One region of the Caballeronia sp. 11_S32 genome, then DNA from elsewhere that is predicted to be linked to it. Evidence: predicted binding sites of a transcription regulator. Region 1 holds the regulator's gene; each other region holds the start of a gene.
The links. The regulator HrcA, encoded in region 1, represses chaperone genes, less so after heat shock. The targets are predictions, from matches to a motif close to TTAGCACTCNNNNNNNNNGAGTGCTAA.

Region 1 (5,279 bases):
GTCCGAACGGCGAATCCGGCCTGCTCGTGACCGACCTCGATTCCTTCCGCCGTTATCAGATCCGCGAAGGCGATGCCGCGAACACCGCGTGGGTCTGGGAACATCAGGCGCTTTCGCGTGCGCGTTTCAGCGCGGGCGATGCCGAGATCGGCGCAGAGTTCGAGAAGATCCGCGCGGACGTGCTCGTCATGGAACGCGACGCCGCCGCGCTCGCCCGCGAGATCGTGTCGATGCGCCAGCGCGTCGCCGAGGGACATCCGAATCGCAGCGACCTGTTCGATCTGAAGCACGATCGCGGCGGCATGGTGGATATCGAGTTCATCGTGCAGTACTGGGTGCTGCTGCATGCGCGCGAGCATCGCGAGTTTCTGCGCAATGCGGGCAATATCACGCTCCTGAAGATCGCGGCGAAAAGCGGACTGATCGCCGAAGAGGAAGCGGATGTGATCGGCGCGGCATACCGGCATTACCGCAAACTCCAGCACACGCTGCGGCTCGACGGCATGGAGAAGGCGCGCGTCGATCCGGCCGAGGTTCAGGGCGAACGCGACGCGGTGACGGCGCTGTGGGAGCGCGTGTTCGCGGTAGCGGCCGGCTGACGCTCAGGCGGCCAGCATTTCCTTCGCGTGCTTGCGCGTGGTCGCGGTGATTTCGAGACCGCCCAGCATGCGCGCGACTTCCTCGATGCGCCTGCTCTTGTCGAGCGGCGTCACCGTGCTGACGGTGCCGCCGGCATCGTCCGACGATTTCGCGACCTGGAAATGCTGGTCGCCGCGCGCCGCCACTTGCGGCAAGTGCGTGACGCAGAGCACCTGACGGTCGCGCCCGAGCTGATGCAGTAGACGCCCGACCACTTCCGCGACACCGCCGCCGATGCCCGTGTCCACTTCGTCGAAGATGAGCGTGGGCGTCGGGCTCGCGGTGCTCGCGATCACGGCCAGCGCTAGGCTGATGCGCGCAAGCTCGCCGCCCGACGCGACTTTCGCGAGCGGCCTCAATGCGACGCCCGCGTGACCGGCGACGCGGAATTCGATCTGCTCCAGCCCGTTCGCGCCGCCCTCGGCGAGCGGCACGAGCGCGACTTCGAAGCTGCCGCCAGCCATCGACAATTCCTGCATGCCTTCGGTGACTGCTTTCGACAAGCTCCTGGCCGCTTTGGCGCGCGCTTTCGACAGCACTTTGGCCTGCGCGAGATAGTCGCTCTTCGCCTTGTCGGCGATGGCGTTGAGCGCGTCGAGATCGGCGGCGGCATCGAGTTCGGCGAGTTGACGGCGGCGCGCGTCGTGTTCCTCCGGCAGCGTTTCGGGCTGAAGACGGAATTTGCGCGCCGTCGAGTGCAACTGGTCCATGCGCTTTTCGACCTGGGCGAGCCGGTCCGGATCGAGCTCCAGCCGCTGCGCGTAGTGCGACAGCGAGTACGAGGCCTCCTGCAACTGAATCTCGGCGGGTTCGAGCGACGCGAGCACGTCGTTCAGCGCCGGATCGATGTCGGCGAGGCCGCGCAGCTTCGAGATGATCGCGCCGAGCTGCGAGATCATCGCTTCGTCGGATTCGGAGAGCGCGCCGAGCGCGCCCTGCACGCCGTCGATGAGACTCGCCGAATGCGACAGCCGATGATGCTCCGCGCTCACTTCCTCCCACTCGCCCGGCTGCGGCGCGAGCTTGTCGAATTCGCTCAGTTGCCAGGCGAGGCGCTCGCGTTCGAGTTGCAGCTCACGGTCTCGGCTTTGCGCGGTCTCGACGGCCTGCTGCGCGTCACGCCACGCGCGCCAAGCGCGATTCACCGCTGTCGCGGCGTCGAGCAACTGCGCGTGGGTGTCGAAGAGTTCGCGCTGCGCATCCGGCCGCATCAACAGTTGATGCGCGTGCTGTCCGTGAATATCGACGAGCATTTCGCCCACTTCGCGCAGTTGCGCGAGCGTCGCGGGCGTGCCGTTGATGAACGCGCGCGAGCGGCCGCCCGAATCGATGACCCGGCGCAACATCACCGAATCGCCGTCTTGCGACAACGCGTGCTCGTCCAGCCATTGCACGACGAGCGGATGCGTCGAAAATTCAGCGGTGATGTCCGCGCGCGCCTGGCCCGCGCGCACAACGCTCGCGTCGCCGCGTGAGCCCAGCGTGAGCGCGAGGGCGTCGATCAAAATCGATTTGCCCGCGCCGGTTTCACCGGAAAAGACCGTGAAGCCTGGATCGAAATCGATATCCAGCGTGGCGACGATGACGAAATCTCGAATGGAAAGATGACGGAGCATGGACGCTTCGGAAGAGGAATTCGGGATTCGCGCGGTTCAGAGAGCGGACGAGTCCTGCGACGGATGCTCGTTCCAGTGCAGCTTCTTGCGCAGCGTCGCGTAGGTGCTGTAGCCGACCGGATGCAGCACCGGCACCGTGTGCTTGGAGCGCCGCACTTCGATCGCGTCATTCAGCTCGACGGCGGTGAACGACTGCATGTCGAAGTTCACGTTGACGTCCCGCCCGCCGATGATCTGAATGGTCACCTTCGAATCGTCGGCCAGCACGATCGGTCGGTTCGACAGCGAATGCGGCGCGATAGGCACGAGCACGAAGCCTTGCAACTGCGGATGCAGGATCGGCCCCGCCGAGGACAGCGCGTACGCGGTCGAGCCGGTAGGCGTCGCGACGATCAGGCCGTCCGAGCGCTGGTTGTACATGAAGTGGCCATCCACCGACACGCGCAGCTCCGCCATGCCGGAGAAGCCGCTGCGGTTCACCACGACGTCGTTGAACGCGAGCGCGTGGTAGATCGGCTTGTCTTCCCGCACGATGCGCGCTTCGAGCAGGCTGCGGTCTTCGCGCTCGAACTGGCCCGCGAGCATCTGCGGCACGAGTTCGCGCATCGCCTTGAGCGGAATGTCCGTGATAAAGCCAAGCCGCCCGTGATTCACGCCGATGAGCGGCGTCTTGTACGGCGCGAGCTGCCGGCCGATGCCGAGCATGGTGCCGTCGCCGCCGATCACGATCGCGACGTCCGCGCGCGCGCCCATCTCGGCGATGGAGAGCGCCGGAAATTCCGTCACGCCGACATCCTTCGCGGTGCCCGCCTCGAACACGACCTCGAAGCCCTGCTGCGAGAGGAGATCGGCGAGCGATTTCAGCGGCGCCTCGATGCCCGGCGTGTTGGTGCGCCCCACGAGCGCGACGGTCTTGAATTGGCCAATTTCCATGCCGGCATTACACCATAGTCAGAGAACGAAAAGAACCGTGGCCGATGCCGTGAAGCCTGACGCGAAGCATGTTCCAGGCAGGGCGATCGTTTCTCGCTAGAATGGAGCGGACGTTGAACGCAGCCCAGGCGGCGCGGTTCGCCGCTACCCGACACGTTGAGCTAAAATTTCCCCATGCTAGACCCACGTGCACAAACCCTCCTCAAAACGTTGATCGAGCGCTACATCGCCGAAGGTCAGCCGGTCGGTTCGCGCACGTTATCACGTCATTCCGGTCTCGAACTGAGCCCCGCGACGATCCGCAATGTCATGTCGGACCTCGAGGAGCTCGGTCTGGTCGCGAGCCCGCATACCTCGGCGGGTCGCATCCCGACGCCGCGCGGCTACCGGCTCTTCGTCGACACGATGCTGACTGTAGAAGCGCCGCAAGACGAAGCCATGACCACTGCGGTCAAGACCCGCCTGCAAGGCGAGGAGCCGCAGAAGATTGTCGCGGCGGCGGCGAGCGTGCTCTCCAATCTGTCTTCGTTCGCGGGCGTGGTGCTGACTCCGCGACGCAGCCACATGTTCAGACAGATCGAGTTCATGCGGCTGTCGGACAAGCGCATCTTGCTCATCATCGTGACGCCGGAAGGCGACGTCCAGAACCGCATGATGGCGACGCAGCGCGACTACTCGCCCTCGCAACTCACGGAAGCCTCCAACTACATCAACGCGCATTTCGCGGGCCTGTCCTTCGACGAGGTGCGCCGGCGCCTGCGCGAGGAAATCGACCAGTTGCGCGGCGACATGACCGCGCTCATGCAGGCGGCCGTGGTTGCGAGCACCGCCGAGACGGACCCCACGGACACCGTGCTCATATCCGGCGAGCGCAACCTGCTCGAAGTGGCGGACCTTTCCTCCGACATGGCGCGGCTGCGCAAGCTTTTCGACTTGTTCGACCAAAAGACGAGCCTCCTGCAATTGCTGGATGTATCGAGTCACGCACAGGGCGTGCAGATTTTCATCGGCGGCGAGTCGAATCTCGTGCCGATCGAGGAAATGAGCGTCGTGACGGCGCCGTACGAAGTGAACGGGAAGATCGTCGGCACGCTCGGCGTGATCGGCCCGACACGCATGGCGTACAACCGCGTGATTCCGATCGTGGACATCACCGCGCGCCTCCTCTCGATGTCGCTCAGCCATCAGTAACGCTGTTTTCACGTCCATCTTGGCGCGCCGACGAAGGCCGCGCCACTAGGCCATTCGGCCAATGATGCGCCCGAAAACGCGCCGCTATAATGAACTTCACCTTTTCGACGGCTCTTCCGGCCCGCTTGCCCTATGCGTTTCGACCTCGAGTTGCCCTCGCAGCCTAGCGCTTCGCATCGCGTCGCGGTGCTGCTGATCAATCTCGGCACGCCGGACGCGCCCACGCCGAGGGCGGTGCGCAAGTATCTGGCGCAATTCCTGTCGGACCCGCGTGTCGTCGAAATTCCGTCGTTCGTCTGGCAAGTCATTCTGCGCGGCCTGATTCTTCCATTGCGTGGACGCGCGTCGGCGAAGAAGTACGCACAGGTGTGGATGCCCGAAGGCTCGCCGTTGCGCGTGCATACGGAAAAGCAGGTCGACGGTTTGCGGCGCCTGTTCGCGGCGAACGACTATCACGTGATCGTCGACTACGCCATGCGTTACGGCACGCCCGGCATCGGCGTGATGTTGAATCAGTTGAAGCTCGAAGGCGCCGATCGCATCCTGCTTCTGCCGATGTACCCGCAATACTCGTCGTCCACGACAGCCACCGCCTTCGACGATGCCTTCGCCGCGCTCAGGCGCGTGCGCAACCAGCCGGAGATTCGCACCATCCGCCATTACGCGGATCATCCGGCGTACATCGCGGCGCTCGCGGAGCAGGTGCGCGACTACTGGCGGCATCACGGCCAGCCGGATTTCGCCGCCGGCGACAAGCTGGTCTTGAGTTTCCACGGCGTGCCCAAACGTACGATGGACCTGGGCGACCCGTATCACGACCAGTGCCAGCTAACCGGCTCGCTGCTCACGGCAGCGCTCGGGCTCACGCCGGTGGAATGCCGCGTGACGTTCCAGTCGCGC
Region 2 (5,279 bases), 170 kb from region 1:
CGAGCCGATGGAGGCCGCGGCGTAACGCGCAGCCGAGGCGGCGCGCGGCTCTATTCGAGAGCGACGCGCGTCGCCTGCAGCGCGAGCAATTGCCACTGCCCTTCCGTCTGGACGTGAACCGCGGTATAGGCAATCGGAAAAAGCAGCGCGCCGTTCTTCGACTCCATTTCGACCAGCGCGCGGCCCGACACGAGACAGGTGTCGCGGCCGGCTGGAAGCACGTCCTGCGACTGGATCTCGATCTGACGATAGCGGCGGCGTCCAGCGGTGATGGCGTCGATGAACTGGCGTTTCGTTTCGCGCTTGCCGTTCGTGTGGACGTAGCTGACGTTTTCGGCCAGCAGCGCGTCCAGCGCCGGGCCGTCGCCCTCGACCATCGCACGGAAGCGATCGCGCTCGAGGCCGCGTATGGCCTCAATGGTTTTTGCCGGCATCTGTCGATTCCCCTTGTGTCGAGGAACCGATGCGCCGGCGCCTCGTCAGAAGTTGTATTGCAGATATAGCTGGCTGAAATTTATACCAGGATTCGGCTCTTTGATACCCGCGTTCGACAGATGCTGGAAGCGAAAGCCGGCCTGATAGCTTTGTTTCTGACCGAAGATCATCCCGACGCCGATCACGTCCGCGAACTGGAACGCCGTCGACACGGTGAAATCCTGCGTGATGCGCGCGTGCGAGAGCAGCCGCACGCCCACGCCCGCCTCGATGAACGGCCGGAAATAGCCCGAACTCTTCACGAAACGCACCACCGGCGTGATGCCGAATTCCCAGATGTTCGGGTTGACCGCGTTATCTTCCTTCGAATGCCAATAGGACACGTGACCTTCGCCGACGAACGTGAAGTGGAACCCGCCGATCTCCCACCAGGTGAGGCCCGGATCCCAGGACAGCCCGAGATCCGCCTTTTTGATGTCTCGGTCGGCCAGGCCGGCGGCGACCTGCACGCCGAAGCGGTCCGCATGCGCCGCCGCCGACGCGAAGCCGAGCGCGGCGCAGACGGCGAGATGACACATCGAACGATGCCGGGAAGTCTTGTTTTTATGCATTAGCACCCCATTTGCTCGGATGACGGGCGTGTTTTCTGCAACGGAGCCGTCTGGCGATTCTAATGACGTTCTACAGCATTTGCAGGAATCACAGCAGCTCGCGCCGTTTTGTTGAATTTTCTTTCGCCGCAGCGCACAAGACCGGTAATCGATTCGAAATCGATGTGTTACCCGGTAACCTATACCACTTGCCGCGCAACGGACTGTCCTATTGATCCCGCAAATTCGATAGTTTTTGTGGGAACTCCCACATTCCTTCCTGCTCTAACACTTAGCACTCGGCAAACGGGAGTGCTAATATCGTGTCTGACTTGTCGCTGGTGTTAAGCGGCGAGCGAATTGTTGATAAGGAGCTTATGAGCGTGACCAATGCGATGACCCTTCCGAATGTACTGAACTCGGCACCTGCCAAGGCATCGGCAGGCGCGCTGACGTACGCACAGTCGTCGATGCTGACCGGCCAGATCGGCAACATCGATTCATACATACAAGCAGTGAACCGCATTCCAATGCTGTCGCCGGCAGAGGAACGTCAGTACGCCACCGAATTCCGCGAACACGGCAACCTGAACGCGGCGCGGCAGCTCGTGCTTTCGCACCTGCGCCTCGTCGTGTCGATCGCCCGCAACTATCTGGGCTACGGCTTGCCGCATGCGGACCTGATCCAGGAAGGCAACATCGGTCTGATGAAGGCCGTGAAGCGCTTCGACCCGGAGCAAAACGTGCGCCTGGTGTCGTACGCGATGCACTGGATCAAGGCCGAGATCCACGAGTACATCCTGCGCAACTGGCGCACGGTGAAGGTCGCGACGACCAAGGCGCAGCGCAAGCTGTTCTTCAACCTGCGCAGCCACAAGACGAGTCATTCGGCGTTCACGCCGGATGAGATCGACGGTCTCGCGAACGAGCTGAACGTGAAGCGCGAGGAAGTCGCGGAGATGGAAACGCGTCTGTCGGGCGGCGATATCGCGCTCGAGGGTCAGGTCGAGGACGGCGAGGAAGCGTTCGCGCCCATCGCCTATCTGGCGGACTCGCACAACGAGCCAACCAATGTCATCGCGGCGCGCCAGTTCGACAAGCTGCAAAGCGATGGCCTCGCCGAAGCGCTGGAATCGCTCGATGAGCGCAGCCGCCGCATCATCAAGGCGCGCTGGCTCGACGTGCAGGACGACGGCTCGGGCGGCAAGACGCTGCACGAGCTGGCCGACGAGTTCGGCGTGTCCGCGGAGCGCATTCGCCAGATCGAGGCGAGCGCGATGAAGAAAATGCGCTCGGCGTTGCACGACTATGCGTAATACCTGACTGTGCTTTGGCAGAAATTGCGAAGCCCGCCGTCGATGAGACAGCGGGCTTTTTCTTTGATCGTGCGCTGAAAAGCAAACGGCACCCGCAGGTGCCGTTTGCTTTCATGCATCGGCTAGCGCATCACGCCGGCATCGGAGCCGTGCCGCCGCCGTTGCCCGACAGGCGCGTCGACAGTTGTGCGGCATAACGCTGCGCCGCCGCGCCCACGACGATGTGGAACGTATCCGCCGACACCCACGCCACGTCCAGCGACGACAAACGCTGACGATCCACCGACGACGGATCGCGCACGACCACGCGCAGGCGCGTCTGAGCGACCGCGTCGAGCGAGACGACATTGGTCGCGCCGCCGAACACCGCGAACCAGCGTGCCGGGTCCGGATCGAGCGGGCCGGGCGTCTGATCAGCGCTAGCGACAGCCGCCGCCGGTTGCGCCGACGTAGACGATGCGGGCGTCGCGCCGCGCGTCGACGAGTGCTCCAGCTCGGTGCGGATTTCATCGGCGATCAGGTCCGCTTCGGGCCCGATGATCACCTGCACGTTGGTCGCACCGCGTTTCAGCACGCCGCGCGCGCCGATGGTCTTCAACTGCGCTTCCGACACTTTTTCCGAGTCGGCCACCGACAGACGCAGACGCGTCGTGCAGGCATCGACGAGCGTCAGGTTGGACGCACCGCCCAGCGCCGCGATGTACTTCGCCGCGCGCGTGCCCGATGCGGACACCGCTGCAGCACCTGGCACCGGCGGGATCAGGCCGCCATCGACCGTGGTTTGCGCGTCGGTTTCGGCGTCGGTCGTGGCGGGCTCGCGGCCCGGCGTCGCCATGTTGAACTTGCGGATGAAGAAGCGGAACAGGCCGTAGTAGATGATGAAGTACACGATGCCGATCGGAATTGCCATCCAGCCGCGCTGCGACAAACCGTAGTTCAGCACGTAGTCGATCGCGCCCGCCGAGAACGTGAAGCCGAGATGGACACCGAGCGCCGAGCAGATCGCGAGCGACAGGCCCGTCAGCACCGCGTGGATCGCGTACAGAACGGGAGCCAGGAACATGAAGCTGTATTCGATCGGCTCGGTCACGCCCGTCAGGAACGCGGTCAGCGCCATCGAGAACAGCAGGCCGCCGACGACCGCGCGGCGCTCCTTCGGCGCCTCATGGAACATCGCGAGGCAGGCGGCAGGCAGGCCGAACATCATGATCGGGAAGAAGCCGGTCATGAAGCCGCCCGCGGTCGGATCGCCCGCGAAGAAGCGATGCAGGTCGCCGTGCACCACCGCGCCGCCGCCCGGCGGCGTGAACGAGCCGAACACGAACCATGCGAGCGAGTTGATGATGTGATGCAGGCCCGTGACGAGCAGAATGCGGTTCAGCACGCCGAACACGAAGGTGCCGAGCGCGCCGGCCGTGGTGAGCCAGTTGCCCGCGCCGTCGATGGCCGCCTGCACCGGCTGCCACACGTAGCCGAAGATGATGCCGAGTATCAGACACGCGACGCCCGTGATGATCGGCACGAAGCGCTTGCCGCCGAAGAACGCGAGATACTCGGGCAGCTTGATGTCCTTGTACTTGTTATAGAGATAACCGGCGAGCATGCCGGCGATGATCCCCGACAGCACGCCCATGTTGAGCTTGGCGTTGATGTCCTTCATCACGGCCACCTCGATGAGATAGCCGATCGCGCCGGCGAGACCCGCCGTGCCATTGTTGTCCTTCGCAAAACCCACCGCCACGCCGATGGCGAACAGGAGCGGCAGGTTGGTGAAGATCGCATCGCCGGCGTCGGCGATCATTTTGATGTTGAAAACATCGGGCTGGCCGAGGCGCAATAGCAGGCCGGCCACCGGTAGCACGGCGATCGGCAGCATCAGCGCGCGGCCTAGTCGCTGCATTTTTGCAAACGGGTTGGCGTCCATCGGGTTCTCCAAAAATATAAGTCTTGTCGTTACTGCTTCGGGGATTGCTGAAAAAGCTTGCCGACGCTGGGTGCGGAACGGACGTCAGTCCTGCGGCCAGATTTCGCGGCTTGCCGCTCTTACTGCCTGTGCCGATTCGAGCGCGAGGCAATCCTCGGCGCGCTGACGGCACAGTTGGTAATCGAGATTGCGCACGCGCGCCTTGATGCCGGGCACGGACACCGGATCGACCGACAATTCGGTCACGCCGAGCCCGACGAGCAAGGGCGCCGCGACCGGATCGCCGCCGAGCGCGCCGCACACGCCAACCCACTTGCCGTGCTTCTCAGCGCCCTGCACCGCTGCCTTGATGAGACGCAGCACGGCCGGATGCAGACCGTCGGACTGCGCGGCGAGATCGGGCTGGCAGCGGTCCATCGCGAGCGTGTACTGCGTGAGATCGTTGGTGCCGATCGAGAGGAAATCGGCGTGCTTCGCGAGTTGATCGGCAAGCAGCGCCGCCGAAGGCACTTCGATCATCACGCCCACTTCGACCGGCTCGGTGCGGCCGGCTTCGCGCGCAAGTTCGTCGATGCGTGCGCGCAGGCGTTGAAGTTCGCCGGAATCGGTGACCATCGGCAGAAGGATTCGAACCGCGCCGAGAGGTTTCACGGCGAGCAGGCCGCGCAACTGGTCGTCGAGCAGGTCCGGGCGCACTTGCGCGAGACGGATGCCGCGCAGGCCGAGCGCGGGGTTTTCTTCGGGCGGCAGCGTCAGATAGTCCACTTCCTTGTCCGCGCCGACATCGAGCGTGCGGATGATCGCGGTGCGGCCCTGCAAGGCATCGACGATGCCCTGATAGCTTTCGGCGTGCTCCGCGACCGTCGGCGCCGACTGGCGATGGATGAACAGCAGTTCCGTGCGCAGCAGGCCGACCGCATCGGCGCCGTTTTCGACGGCGGCCTTCGCGTCGTCGAGCGTCGCGATGTTCGCGGCGACTTCGATATGACGGCCATCCTTCGTCGATGCAGCCTC
Region 3 (5,279 bases), 2.0 Mb from region 1:
CGACAAGGGCACCGGCAACGGCGCGCAGGAGCTTTCGACCAACCTCGTCACCCTGATCGACGGCACGCTCGCGAATACCAGCATTGCCGGGAGGAAGGCGATCTTCATCGCGAACGTGGATCCATCGTCGCTATCGTCGTTCAATTCGACCTTCCCGAACCGCTACGCGTACAAGCACGCGCATTCGCAGCAAAATCCCGAGAAAGACTGGGGCAAGTACACGCTGCAGGCGATCCAGTTCGCGTACTGGGCGCTCAACGACATGTTCGGCCCGGTCAGCGGCTCGACGCATCAGGTGCGCTACAACAAGGGAGACATCACGACGATCGCGGCATCGATCAGCAACGGCGGCGGCGCGTCGCTGATGGCAGCGGAGCAGGACGTCGATGGCTGGATCACAGCGGTGGTCGTCGGCGAGCCGCAGATCAATCTGAACCTGCCTCCACAGGTTTCGGTGCGGCAGGGCGGCGTGCCGGTCAGCTCGTTCGGGCGGCCGCTGGCGGATTACACGACGCTCGCCAACCTGTTGCAGCCGTGCGCCGCGCTCGCACCCGCCGCAGCCGGTTCGCCTTATCTATCGACGCTTCTGCCCGCGGCCACCAACTCGATCCGCACGGCGCGCTGCGCGACGCTCGCGTCCGGCGGCCTCGTCTCGGGCGGCAACACGGCCGCTCAAGCCACGGACGCGCTGAACCAGTTGCATCAGGCAGGCTGGCTGACGGATTCAGACGCGCTTCAGGCGCCCATGTGGGATTCGCAGGCGACGCCGGGTATCGCCGTCACATATGGCGACGCGTACATGCAGGCGAGCGTGCTCGACAACCTGTGCAACTTCAGCTTCGGCACGACCAATGCGGCGACGGGCGCGGCGGGCGTGACGCCGATCGTCTCGCCGATGCCGACCCTCTTCGGCAACGCCAACGGCATTCCGCCGACGAACGGCATCAACCTGGTCTACAACAACGGCTCGGCGGGCGCGGCGGATCACCGGCTCGCGACGCCCGACGCCAGCTATGCGGGCGCGGCCTGCCTGCGCTCGCTTTGGGCCAACAGCAACGCGACGATGGTCGCCAGCGTGAATGCGATCCGCGTGAACGCGAACCTGCGCGGCAAGCCCGCGATCATCGTGCAGGGCCGCGCGGACGCGCTCGTGCCGATCAATCACACTTCGCGTCCCTATCTCGGCGCCAATCGCGTGGCGGAAGGCAGCAAGAGCCAGCTTTCGCTTTACGAGATCACGAACGGTCAGCACTTCGACGCGTTCCTGAGCGTGGCCGGCTTCGACACGCGCTTCATTCCGGTCCACTACTACGACATTCAGGCGCTCAACCTAATGTGGAATCACCTGAAGAACAACGCGCCGCTGCCGCCTTCCCAGGTGGTGCGCACGACCGCGCGCGGCGGCACGGCGGGAAGGGCGCCCGCGCTCACGACGACGAACCTGCCGCCGATCTCCGCCGATCCGGGCGCGAATGCGATCACGGTCGCGGGCGGCATCGTCAACGTGCCGAACTAAAGCGGGGCTGCGCTATTGCGTTGCGCTGGTTCTCGGCGCCGACGCCGACGCCGCAGCCGCAGCCGACGCCGCCGCGGGTTCCGACGCGCCTGCCGCGGCCGCACCGGATGCCTGGATCGCGGTCGCGGCGGCGGGCGTCTGCACGACGATGGGCGTCGGCGTGAGCTCGGGCGAGTTCAGGATGAGCGAGGGCGCGAGCGGCTTGCTCTTCACGTCATCGGCCGCGACGGGCGCGCTACGCGGCACCGTGGTCAGATAGTGGCCCATCAGATAGAAGAAGCGGTCGTAGAACTTGCCGGCGGGCACGGTCTCGCTCGAGATCTTGACCATCGCGTCGCTGTTCGAGCGGATCGGCAGCGACAGCGAGCCGAGCACCGAAAGCCCGACGCTCGCCGATGTGTCGCTCTTCTTCAGCGCATAGCCGTCCTGCACGGCGTTCACATACGCAATGCTCTGGTTGGTCGCGTTCTCGCCGGGCGTGCAAACCACGTGGAAAGATACGACGACGTGCGTTTCGGCGCTCGGCTGGAAATTCTTGGTCGCGTCGACGGTGTCGGGCTGGCCCATCGTCGTGAGAAAGCCTTGCGACAGCAGCGCACGACGCGCGGCTTCGCAGGTTTCGTTGACGGTGGCGTCGAAGTTGTGCGCGAACGGGCTCGCGCCGGTACTGAACATCTCCTGCTGATAGCTGGGCGCGACCGCCGCGCGGCCTCCGCAGGCGGCAAGGGCGATCAATCCAAGAGAAGCGAAAACCAGGCGGAGCGACGGCGTGGGCATGAGGCGGCGGATCCAGAATTTGTGTCGACGGCAGCACAAATTGTAGTGCCGCCGGCCCGGCCGATGAAAAAGCGCAGGCCGGGAACATCGTCGAATGTGTGGCTTACAAGGGCGTGAACGTCGTCAATCGATCGTTTGGGAAGGCGCTTTCGCGCTGTCTGAACGCACGGATTACGGACGATCGCTGCTGCGGGGAACGTTGCCGGTGGCGAGATGTCTCTCTCCACTGCTCCGTCGTTGAACGACAGTCTAGCTTGCGTTGCTTAGGTGAAAACCCTTGTTCGGCCAAAACATTGTTTTCGGAACGTCATCGATCACGGCACCCGAATAACCGCATTCATTGATCAGACGTTTCGCAAGCGTTTCGGTGCCTTTGTCCTACGGGATTTCCCCGCTCGCCCCCCTCCTTGAAATTGTCAAACTCGGTCCATATAATTGGCACTCACTGCACGAGAGTGCTAACAAGATTTCCGTCCGGCGAGATCCTTCTCAAAGGACGGGTTTTCCCGCGTTTTCAGTCTCAATCAAGAGAGGAGTGTGTATGAATCTTCGTCCTTTGCACGATCGCGTCATCGTCAAGCGTCTGGACCAGGAAACCAAGACCGCATCGGGCATCGTGATTCCGGAAGCCGCGGCCGAGAAGCCGGATCAAGGCGAAGTCCTGGCCATCGGCCCGGGCAAGCGCGATGACAAGGGCGCGCAAATCGCCCTCGACGTGAAGGTCGGCGACCGGGTCCTGTTCGGCAAGTACGCTGGCCAGACCGTCAAGGTCGACGGGCAGGAACTGCTCGTCATGCGCGAAGAAGACATCATGGCCGTTCTGGTCAAGTAAGGATCCTTCCTGCACGTTTGGCTTCGTTTCAATAGCCGCAGCCTTTTGACAGGCGCGAGAAGCGAAGCCCGCAAACCGAATCGAATCAAGGAGTTTGGATAATGGCAGCTAAAGAAGTCACTTTTGGCGATTCCGCACGCGCCAAGATGGTCGAAGGTGTGAACATCCTGGCCAACGCGGTCAAGGTCACGCTGGGTCCGAAGGGCCGCAACGTCGTGCTCGAGCGCTCGTTCGGCGGCCCGACGGTCACCAAGGACGGTGTCTCGGTCGCGAAGGAAATCGAACTGAAGGACAAGCTCCAGAACATGGGCGCGCAAATGGTCAAGGAAGTCGCTTCCAAGACCAGCGACAACGCAGGTGACGGCACCACGACCGCTACCGTGCTCGCGCAATCCATCGTTCGCGAAGGCATGAAGTACGTCGCATCGGGCATGAACCCGATGGACCTGAAGCGCGGCATCGACAAGGCTGTTACGGCCGCCATCGAAGAACTGCGCAAGATCAGCAAGCCCTGCACGACGAACAAGGAAATCGCGCAAGTCGGCTCGATCTCGGCGAACAGCGACACGTCGATCGGCGAGCGCATCGCTGAAGCGATGGACAAGGTCGGCAAGGAAGGCGTCATCACCGTCGAAGACGGCAAGTCGCTCCAAGACGAACTCGACGTCGTGGAAGGCATGCAGTTCGACCGCGGCTATCTGTCGCCGTACTTCATCAACAACCCGGACAAGCAAGTCGCCGTCCTCGAAAACCCGTTCGTGCTGCTGCACGACAAGAAGGTGTCGAACATTCGCGACCTTCTCCCGGTGCTCGAGCAAGTCGCGAAGGCTGGCCGTCCGCTGCTGATCATCGCTGAAGACGTCGAAGGCGAAGCGCTCGCAACGCTGGTCGTCAACAACATCCGCGGCATCCTGAAGACTGTTGCTGTCAAGGCTCCGGGCTTCGGCGACCGTCGCAAGGCCATGCTGGAAGACATCGCGATCCTGACCGGCGGTCAAGTGGTTGCGGAAGAAACCGGCCTGACGCTCGAGAAGGCAACGCTGGCTGAACTGGGCCAGGCGAAGCGCATCGAAGTGGGCAAGGAAAACACGACGATCATCGACGGTGCTGGCGAGGCCGTGAACATCGAAGCGCGCGTGAAGCAAGTGCGCAAGCAGATCGAAGAAGCGACGTCGGACTACGACCGTGAGAAGCTGCAAGAGCGCGTGGCCAAGCTGGCCGGCGGCGTTGCAGTGATCAAGGTCGGTGCTGCGACCGAAGTCGAAATGAAGGAAAAGAAGGCACGTGTCGAAGACGCACTGCACGCAACGCGCGCAGCTGTGGAAGAAGGCATCGTGGCTGGCGGCGGCGTTGCGCTGATCCGCGCTCGCAAGGCAATCGACGGCCTGAAGGGCGCGAACGCCGACCAGGACGCTGGTATCAAGATCGTCCTGCGTGCGATGGAAGAGCCGCTGCGTCAGATCGTCACGAACGGCGGCGAAGAAGCTTCCGTCGTGGTGGCAGCTGTTGCTCAAGGTTCGGGCAACTACGGCTACAACGCGGCGACCGGCGAGTACGGCGACCTGGTTGAAGCCGGCGTCGTCGACCCGACGAAGGTCACGCGCACCGCGCTGCAAAACGCGGCATCGGTGGCAGGCCTGCTGCTGACGACCGACGCAGCCGTCGCGGAACTGCCGAAGGAAGACGCTCCGATGCCTGGCGGTATGCCCGGCGGCATGGGCGGCATGGGCATGGACATGTAACTCGGCTTCGGCCCGATTACACGGTTCATCTCAGCGCCGGCGCGCGCTTCGTTTCTCACGAAGCGAAGTTCGCGCAGTGAAAAAAAAAGCCCGCAGCGATGCGGGCTTTTTTGCGTCCATACAGTGCGCTACTTGTTCATCTCCTCGCGCAGCTTCTGCGCGGCGGCCTTGTAGTCATACGTCGGATAAAACTCAATGCGATACCCGCCCCACGCGGTGCTCTCGATCGCGCGGTTCACCTCGCGCAGGCGCTCGGCGGGCACGCGCAACGTCACCACCTGACCAATGCCCATCATCACGTACCACGACACCACTTCGATGCCCGGCGGCGGGAACTGCTTGAAGTAACCTTGCTCCTTCAATTGCTGGTTGATCTGCGGCAGCGTCTTCGATTCGTCGTGCCTGAGGAAGA

Region 2: rpoH (RNA polymerase sigma factor RpoH) is a predicted target of HrcA. The motif match lies at 1,318-1,344, and genes of this name have one in related genera.
Region 3: AC1Z32_RS25055 (co-chaperone GroES) is a predicted target of HrcA. The motif match lies at 2,729-2,755, and genes of this name have one in related genera.

Annotation. Positions count from the first base shown of each region.
Region 1 is NZ_JBXOWH010000003.1:850,403-855,681, forward strand. Features, by position in the region: gene glnE (bifunctional [glutamate--ammonia ligase]-adenylyl-L-tyrosine phosphorylase/[glutamate--ammonia-ligase] adenylyltransferase) at 1-599, shown strand, start outside; gene recN (DNA repair protein RecN) at 603-2,255, opposite strand; gene AC1Z32_RS15615 (NAD kinase) at 2,292-3,188, opposite strand; gene hrcA (heat-inducible transcriptional repressor HrcA) at 3,363-4,379, shown strand; gene hemH (ferrochelatase) at 4,512-5,279, shown strand, end outside.
Region 2 is NZ_JBXOWH010000003.1:679,915-685,193, reverse strand. Features, by position in the region: gene leuA (2-isopropylmalate synthase) at 1-25, shown strand, start outside; gene AC1Z32_RS14850 (nuclear transport factor 2 family protein) at 51-434, opposite strand; gene AC1Z32_RS14845 (acyloxyacyl hydrolase) at 480-1,013, opposite strand; gene rpoH (RNA polymerase sigma factor RpoH) at 1,409-2,341, shown strand; gene nagE (N-acetylglucosamine-specific PTS transporter subunit IIBC) at 2,472-4,265, opposite strand; gene ptsP (phosphoenolpyruvate--protein phosphotransferase) at 4,350-5,279, opposite strand, start outside.
Region 3 is NZ_JBXOWH010000003.1:2,855,792-2,861,070, reverse strand. Features, by position in the region: gene AC1Z32_RS25065 (D-(-)-3-hydroxybutyrate oligomer hydrolase) at 1-1,516, shown strand, start outside; gene AC1Z32_RS25060 (DUF2242 domain-containing protein) at 1,529-2,293, opposite strand; gene AC1Z32_RS25055 (co-chaperone GroES) at 2,835-3,125, shown strand; gene groL (chaperonin GroEL) at 3,227-4,867, shown strand; gene AC1Z32_RS25045 (hypothetical protein) at 4,996-5,279, opposite strand, start outside.